2 regions of the Marinobacter sp. LQ44 genome follow, and region 1 is predicted to be linked to the other one. Evidence: predicted binding sites of a transcription regulator. Region 1 holds the regulator's gene; the other holds the start of a gene.
What was found. The regulator sigma-54, encoded in region 1, starts transcription at its own class of promoters, with help from an activator protein. The targets are predictions, from matches to a motif close to ANTGGCATNNANNTTGCTNT.
Positions count from the first base shown of each region.

Region 2: the regulator sigma-54 is predicted to act here: its motif matches at 2,844-2,863, upstream of ASQ50_RS10000 (CmpA/NrtA family ABC transporter substrate-binding protein).

Region 1 covers NZ_CP014754.1:1,042,072-1,046,419, reverse strand. Annotated here, with positions in the region: gene mgtE (magnesium transporter) at 1-64, opposite strand, end outside; gene ASQ50_RS04890 (HPr family phosphocarrier protein) at 159-428, opposite strand; gene rapZ (RNase adapter RapZ) at 435-1,319, opposite strand; gene ptsN (PTS IIA-like nitrogen regulatory protein PtsN) at 1,360-1,827, opposite strand; gene hpf (ribosome hibernation promoting factor) at 1,926-2,228, opposite strand; gene ASQ50_RS04870 (RNA polymerase factor sigma-54) at 2,304-3,833, opposite strand; gene lptB (LPS export ABC transporter ATP-binding protein) at 4,023-4,348, opposite strand, start outside.
Region 2 covers NZ_CP014754.1:2,148,806-2,153,153, forward strand. Annotated here, with positions in the region: gene ASQ50_RS09995 (nitrate reductase) at 1-2,565, opposite strand, end outside; gene ASQ50_RS10000 (CmpA/NrtA family ABC transporter substrate-binding protein) at 3,052-4,348, shown strand, end outside.

The DNA of each region.
Region 1 (4,348 bases):
CCAGGGCCTCACTGAGGGAGCGAAGGCGCTGGCGGGCCTGACTTTTTTCCAGAATATCGGTCATGAAACCACCTGCAATCAGAAAACTGTCGCATTATAGCGGAGTTAGCGGCTTCAGGTGAGAAAGGATTGTAGGTGAATAACGAACCCGGCTTGGTTCAACCCCCTTCGCCGAAATAATCATCAATCAGTTCGATGAGCGCATCGATGGCTTCCTGCTCATCGGGGCCATCAGCGACCAGCTCAATGTCGGTGCCCTGGCTGGCGGCCAGCATCATCACCTGCATGATATTCTTGGCATCCACGTCCCGGCCCTTGCCGCGTATCCGCACCTGGCTGTCAAAGCCGGAGGCGGTGGCCACCAGCTTAGCGGTGGCGCGGGCATGCAAACCCAGTTTATTGATGATGGTGACGGGGCGGCAGATCATGGCGGATCAGATCTCCCCGCGGGCTTGAAGGTGGGGCAGCTCGGTATGGCGAACCTGCACGTTGCTGTATCGGGTACGGAAATGCTGGCCCAGTTGCTCACAAACATAGACGGAACGATGCTGGCCACCGGTGCAGCCGATGGAAATGGTCATGTAGCTTCGGTTGCTGTCGGCGAACGAAGGTAGCCAGGTATCCAGGAAGCGGATCAGGTCGTCCACCATTTGCCCGGTGAGAGGTTCCCGCTCGAGAAACTCGATAACGGGTTGATCGGTACCGACGTATTTGCGCAGGCTGGTGTCCCAGTATGGGTTCGGCAGGCAGCGCACATCGAAAACGTAATCGGAATCAACCGGTACGCCATGCTTGAAACCAAATGACTGGAACAGCAGTGCAAGCTCCTGGTCCTTTCTTCCCACCACCCGCTGTTTGACCATGTCACGAAGTTCATACATCGACATGCCGGTGGTGTTGATGTACAGGTCTGCCAGTTTTGACAGGGGTTCCAGAAGAGCCTTTTCGTTGGCGATGGCCTCCCGAAGAGAGGTTTTGTCATCACTCAGGGGGTGCTTTCGGCGTGTGGCGTGGAATCGTTGCAGCAGGGACTGTTCATCGGCATCCAGAAATATGATCTCGACAACGACTCCGGCATCGCGCAGCTGGCGATAGATCTGTTCGAAATTGGCCAGTTCGGCAGACAGGTTGCGGGCATCGATGCTGACGGCCATTTTCCGGAGTCGCCCAGGCGCTTCCTGCTGCGCCGCCTCCCGGGTTAGCGGGAACAGCAGTCCGATGGGAAGGTTGTCTATGCAATAGAAGCCCAGATCTTCGAGTACGTGCAACGCGGTACTCTTACCGGACCCCGATCGGCCACTGACGATGATCAGTTTCATGATGGACGCTCCTGCCTGCTTAAGTTGGTGCTACTGCTTGTCAGGATGCCGCTGTCATACGCTGGTACAGGGACGCTGAATCCTGACACTGGCGAAGCTGTTCACAGAAGCCGTTGTCGTTGAATTTCTCGGCCAGCTGGCTAAGCAGCTCCAGATGTTCACTGGTGGCTTCTTTGGGCACGATCAAGGCAAACACCAGATCGACCGGCTGATTGTCGATGGCATCGAAGTCGATGCTTTCTTCCAGCGTCATCAGCACCCCGATCACACGGTCCAGCCCTTCCAGGCGGCAGTGGGGTATAGCGATACCCTGGCCGATACCGGTGCTGCCAAGCCGCTCGCGAGAAACCAGATTGTTGAAGATCTCGGTGTCGCTGAGGATTTCATCCTGATGATGAATATGCTCTGCGATGGTTTCCAGTACCCGCTTCTTACTGGAGGCTGGCACTCGGCACAGCGTCAGTTCGGGAGCCAGAATGTTGTCGATGGTCAGGGATGTATCGCTCATGGATCGACTGTGATTCCGTAAAAAAAAGGCTGCGGCCGGTATTCCCCGCCGCAGCTCGTATCATTGAAACACCCGGTAAGGCGGCGCGAAGGGCGCGCTCAGCCGTTGCCGTGCATCCGGTCTACATTCTTTTCTTTGTGCTTGAGGATCTGGCGATCCAGTTTGTCCACCAGCGAATCAATCGCGGCGTACATGTCCTCGCTTTCTGCCTTTGCGTGGATCTCGCCACCGATGACATGCAGGGTGGCTTCGGCCATCTGACGTACCTTCTCAACTTCCAGCGTCACCTGACAGTTGCTGATGTGGTCAAAGTGACGCTCCAGCTTCTCGAACTTGGTGTTGACGTAATCCTTCAGTGCAGGGGTCAGTTCTACGTGATGGCCTGAAATGTTGAGTTGCATAGGCGTCTCCTGTTGTCATCATGCCGGTGTTGCCACCGGGCTGCGTGTCCGGTGCTTCGTGCACCGGCAAAAACATTAAACCAGTCGTTTGCGCTCGTTTGAAGGAGGAATGTGCATGGCCTCCCGGTATTTGGCAACGGTGCGCCGGGCCACATTGATGCCCTGATCTCCAAGCATGGCTGCAATCTTGCTGTCGCTCAACGGCTTTTTTGGAGTTTCTTCTGAAATCAGTTTCTTGATCATCGCACGTATTGCGGTGGAGGAACATTCTCCACCCTCAGCGGTACTGACGTGGCTGGAGAAAAAGTACTTCAGCTCGAAGATACCGCGGGGTGTGTGCATATACTTTTGTGTGGTGACCCGTGAAATGGTGGATTCGTGCATTTCCACGGCCTGCGCAATGTCGGAGAGGATCAGCGGTTTCATTGCTTCCTCCCCCTGGTCCAGGAAACCCTGTTGGTGCTCAACAATCCGGGTGGCGACTTTCAGCAGGGTTTCGTTGCGGCTTTGCAGGCTTTTAATGAACCACTTGGCCTCCTGCAGTTGATCCCGCAGGTAGGTGTTATCAGCACTGCTATCCGCGCGGCGGATCAGCGATGCGTAGCTGGCATTGACCCGAATCCTCGGGGCGATCTCCGGGTTGAGCTCAACTCGCCACCGGCCTTCGTGTTTTCGTACGATGACGTCCGGTATCACGTAATCCGGCTCTGCCCGGTCCACCACGTCGCCCGGGCGGGGGTTGAGGCTGGTAATCAGGGCCAGAACCTCGCGCAGCTGATCTTCCTTGAGTCTGCTGCGGCGCAGCAGTTGCGCGTAATCCCGGTTGCCCAGCAGATGCAGGAACTGGGTAACCACCAAGCGGGCCTGTCGAAGCCAGGGAGTATCTGGTGGCAACTGGTTGAGCTGAATCAGCAGGCATTCCTGCAGGTCGCGGGCAAACACACCCGGCGGGTCGAAATGTTGTAGCCGGTGCAGAACCGCTTCCACTTCGTCCAGTTCCAGGGGGTCTTCTTCGGTTTCATCCTGCAGGCCGGAATGGATTTCCTCAATCGGTGAGGTCAGGTAACCGCGTTCGTCCACTGCGTCCATCAGGGCGTGGGCGATGGCCTGGTCACGTTCGCTCATGGGGGTCAGGTTGAGTTGCCATTCCAGGTGGTCCTGGAGGGTTTCTGCCGGCGAATTGCGGGTTTCGAAATCCGATTCGTTCTCGTCTTCGCCTTTGCTGGCTGGCGCCGGTGCAGACTGGTAGATATCGTCCCAGGCGGTGTCTACGGGCAGGTCGTCGGGGATGTTATCCGGTATGTCGGTTTCTGAAGACCAGTCAGGGCCGTTTTCATTTTCATCCCAGTCAGAGGCGGTCTCGGTGGCCGGTTCATCGTGGTCGGAATCCCGGTCTTTGTGCTCGTCCCGGGTATCGGAGTCCGTATCAGGGGTGTCAGACTGCTCGTCATCCTCGGAGGTTTCCAGCATCGGGTTTGACTCCAGTGCCTGCTGGATTTCCTGCTGGAGGTCGAGGGTGGAAAGCTGAAGCAGGCGAATGGCCTGTTGCAGCTGGGGCGTCATGGTCAGACTCTGGCCCATCTTAAGCTGTAATGAGGCTTTCATAACCATGGCTCAAGATCCATAAATCAAGGGTGTCCCGGTAGTGACCTTGCCTGCTGTCAGGCAAAAAAATTGTTGTACGCTGGTTACTTGCCGCTCACTGGTGTCAGTATAAGCAAGTTCTTTGCCGAGTTTACTTGCTACAGATCATCAAAACAATCAGACCTCGGTCGCCGAGGGTTTTTCTTGCGCTCACAGGTGGAACTCATCGCCCAGATAGACTTCCTTGACCTGCTGATTGGCCAGGATGGCTTCTGCGTTGCCGGAGGCGATGATATGGCCGCCGGAGACGATGTAAGCGTTCTCGCAGATATCTAGGGTTTCCCGCACGTTGTGATCGGTGATCAGCACTCCAATGCCCTTGTCCCGCAAATGCCGAATGATGTGTTTGATGTCACTGACTGAAATCGGATCTACCCCGGCGAAGGGTTCATCCAGCAGAATAAACGCCGGTTCCATGGCCAGCGCCCGGGCGATTTCAACTCGCCGTCGCTCGCCACCGGACAGAGCCATACCCA
Region 2 (4,348 bases), 1.1 Mb from region 1:
GGCCCCCTCTTCGATTGCCTGGTTAATCTGGCGCTCGCCTACCTGGAAACAGCTGCAGACCAGCGGTCCGGTCGGTTCTGCATCAACTGAACCTGCAGCCAACAAGGATCGGCGCTGCTCCGGCGTCAGGTTTTCAGAGCCAAAACAGTCATCCAACCAGCCGAGGTCCGGCATGGATTGCACACAGGGCTCGACCAGCAATACGCCATCCAACCGGTTGCCGGTGAGCCAGGCTGCACGAAAGCGGCGCCGGGCACCATCTTGCATAACCAGCTCCGGTTCCCTGGCGAAAACCTGCCGGGCCCATTCGCGCCAGTCCATTGCCCGTCGACCGGCCAGCCACCAGGACCGGCTATGAGGCATTGCCTGGTGGCTCCAGTAATCCAGTGACGCGGCGTTCAATGCGGTATCCCCCGCGGCGGGCAGCATCAGCCGGGCTTGCCATCGGGTGATGAGTGGCCGAAGGGTGGCTACGCCACATTTCGCTTCCGGCTGCCCCGAAATCGGGTCGACAACGGGGGCGATCAGGTCGGAGGCCAGGGCTGAGGATGCAAACTGCCGATTCCAGTGAATTGGAACGAATACCTCTCCGGGTCGCTGGGCCTGGCTGGCCCGGACCCGGCCGGTAAATCCCTTTCGGGCTGGCCCTGTCAGGGTCGCCAGCGCGCCTTCAATCAAACCCAGAGTAGCGATGTCCTTCGGGTGAACCTCGATAAAAGGCTCACTACGATGGGCAAACAGTCTGGGCGCCAGTGCCGTGCGAGTCATCGTGTGCCACTGGTCCCGTATGCGGCCGGTATTCACAATCAGGGGATACCGGGCGTCCGGCTTCTGTCCGGGCGGCAGGTTCGAAACCGGCACCAGGCGGGCGCGGCCATCGGGCGTGGGAAACCGGCCATCGGAGAACAGCCGGCGGGTCTGCAACCAGGCGCCGGGGTTGCCTCCGGTAAGAGGCCATTGCACGGGTTGAAGCTGGTCATATTCCGTGGAGCTCAGCGTGGCCAGGGCAGAGATATCAAACACTCTCTCGCCGCCGTTGCCGTAGCCGGACAGTGCCGCGTGTTCCCTGAAAATATCCGCTGGTTCCTGATAACCGAAGGCATGACCATAACCCAGCGCCTGGGCGATATCCCGGATGATCTGCCAATCCGGGCGGACACCGTCCGGTAAAGGTAAAAAACGGCGCTGGCGTGAAATGCACCGTTCCGAGTTGGTCACGGTACCGTCCTTCTCGCCCCAACCGGCAGCAGGCAACAGGATATCGGCAAACGCCGTGGTATCGGTCTGGGCCACGCAGTCTGACACTATAAGCGTCTCGCATCGCGCCAGGGCCTCCCTGACCCGGGCGTTGTCGGGCAGGCTGACCGCAGGATTGGTGCCCATCACCCAGAGCACCCGGATGTCACCCCGATGAACGGCTTCAAACAGATCCACCGCCTTATAGCCCGGTCCCGCTGCCAGTTTCTCACTGTGCCAGAAGTCGGCAACCCGTTGCACCGCGCCGGGCGTGTCGTAATCCATATGGGCCGCCAGGGTGTTGGCCAGACCGCCCACTTCCCGCCCACCCATGGCATTGGGTTGACCGGTGAGCGAAAGCGGACCGGCGCCGGGCCGGCCAACACGCCCCGTGGCCAGGTGGCAGTTGATAATAGCGTTGGCTTTGTCGGTGCCAGCCACCGACTGATTGATGCCCTGGGAAAAGGCGGTGACTGTTCGATCGGTCTCGGCAAACCACCGATAGAAGCGTTCCACATCCGCAGCCCGAAGGTCACATCCGCGGGCGACCGCCATTATCGAGGGCGCACAGGCGCGGGCCACACTCAGAGTTTCCTCGAATCCGTTGCAATGCTGTTCCAGGTACTGTGTGGCCAGGGCTCCGTGTTCATGCAGCCAAACCAGCAAGCCATTGAACAGCAGGGTGTCGGTGCCCGGCCGCAGTTGCAGGTGCAGGTCAGCCATCTCTGTGGTTGCGGTTTGCCTTGGGTCAATGGCTACCACTTTGCGCCCGGGCCGGTGGGACGCTTTTATCCGCTGGTAAAGCACCGGATGCGTCCAGGCGGCATTACTGCCCGCCAGCACCAGCAAGTCCGCCAGCTCGAGGTCCTCATAGCAGCCGGGCACGCAGTCCTCACCAAACGCCCTCTTGTGGGCTGCCACGGCAGACGACATGCACAACCGGGAATTGGTATCCACGTGCGGGGTGCCAATAAAGCCCTTGGCCAGCTTGTTGGCGATGTAATAGTCCTCTGTGAGCAGCTGCCCAGACAGGTAAAAAGCCACAGACTCCGGGCCATGGTCTCTGACCGACACACGGATGGCCTCAGCTACCCGGTCAATGGCCTCCGACCACTCAACGTTGTGCCCTGCCACACGAGGGGCCAGCAACCGGTCGTGTCCGGTCACGGTCTCATGCAACGCCGAGCCTTTGACACAAAGCCGGCCCTTATTGGCCGGGTGCCCTACATCGCCCTGAACGGCGTCAGGTTTCGCCAGAACACCACAGCCCACACCGCAATAAGGGCAGGTGGTGGCGGTACTTCCGGGAGTGGTTCGGCGGTTTTTCATGATCAATCCTCTGCTTTACCCATAAAAAAGCCCGCCATCCGGGGTCTGTTTCCAGAGCCGGGGCGGGCTTCTTTGCCAAAATTGTCTGTTTTATGGAAAGCAATAACGGGGCCAGCGATTGCCAAAACAGCACTTGCCCGGCCGGCCTTGTGGCAACGCCCGGGCTACGGCCTTGTTCAGCAGATCCATCGGCTCCGGCAGGCCGGGATACACTTCTGCCTTGAGGTTTCACATTGGTGCGAAATCGCTCAGGTTGCACCAAAAACAGACCGGGCTCGATTGGCGTTTTCCTCGCTCAACACGGAATGGAATATCAAGCCTTTGAAAACTATGAATATTAAAAAATGGCACGGCTTATGCTGAGGTAACAGCGAACCATCAAGACATCACATCTCTCGTTCTAAGGCATTGGCGCCTGCTCTCCGGAAACGGAGGGTGGGCGTTTTTTTTGTGCGCCAGAAAAGAGAGACACAGAGAGGTAACAGCATGAACACACGCCGTCATCAACTCAGAGGCTTGCTCACCGCCGCGCTGATCGGGCTGAGCACACTGGCCCAGGCGAGCATCGGGCCAGCAGAGAAGCCAGACCTGAAACTGGGCTTCATCAAACTCACCGATATGGCACCCCTGGCGGTTGCCTGGGAGCAAGGCTACTTCCTGGACGAAGGCCTGTTCGTGGAACTGGAAGCCCAGGCCAACTGGAAAGTGCTGCTGGACCGGGTGATCACCGGCGAGCTGGACGGTGCCCACATGCTGGCCGGCCAGCCTCTGGGCGCGTTCATTGGCTATGGCACTCAGGCCAACATCATTACCGCCTTCAGCATGGACCTCAACGGCAACGCGATTACCGTGTCCAACGCGGTGTGGGACACCATGAAGCCCCACCTGGACATGGATGGCGACAAACCCGCCCACCCGATCTCCGCGAGCGCACTGAAACCGGCGGTGGAGCAATCCCTGAGCAAAGGCGAGCGGTTCCGGATGGGCATGGTGTTCCCGGTGTCCACCCATAACTACGAACTCCGCTACTGGCTGGCGGCCGGTGGCCTGAATCCCGGCTTCTACGCCCCACAACGGGGTGATACCAGTGGCACCTTGCAGGCCGATGTTCATCTGTCCGTTACCCCGCCGCCGCAAATGCCGGCGACCATGGAAGCCGGCACCATTCAGGGCTACTGCGTGGGCGAACCCTGGAACCAGCAGGCGGTATTCAAGGGGATTGGCGTGCCGGTTATAACCGATTATGAGATCTGGCCAAACAACCCTGAGAAAGTCTTTGGTGTGACCGAGACCTGGGCAGAGAAGCATCCCAATACCCACCTTCGGTTGTTACGGGCACTGATCCGCGCGGCTTACTGGCTGGATGAAAACGACAACGCAAATCGCCAGGAAGCGGTAGAGCTGCTTTCACGCTCCAGCTACGTGGGCGCAGACAAAAACGTGATCGCCAACTCTATGACCGGCACGTTCGAATACGAGAAAGGGGATGTGCGGGAGGTTCCGGACTTCAACGTGTTCTTCCGCTATCACGCCACTTACCCCTATCCCTCGGATGCCATCTGGTACCTGACCCAGATGCGCCGGTGGGGCCAGATTCCGGACGCCAAGCCGGATGACTGGTACATGCAGACCGCAGCCAGGGTATACCGGGGTGATCTGTATGCTCAGGCCGCACAGTCACTGATCGATGATGGCGTGATGAATGCCAGTGACTTCCCGGACTTTGACGCCGAGAACTTTGAACGCCCCTACCAGGGCGAGCTGATTGACGGTGTGCCTTTCA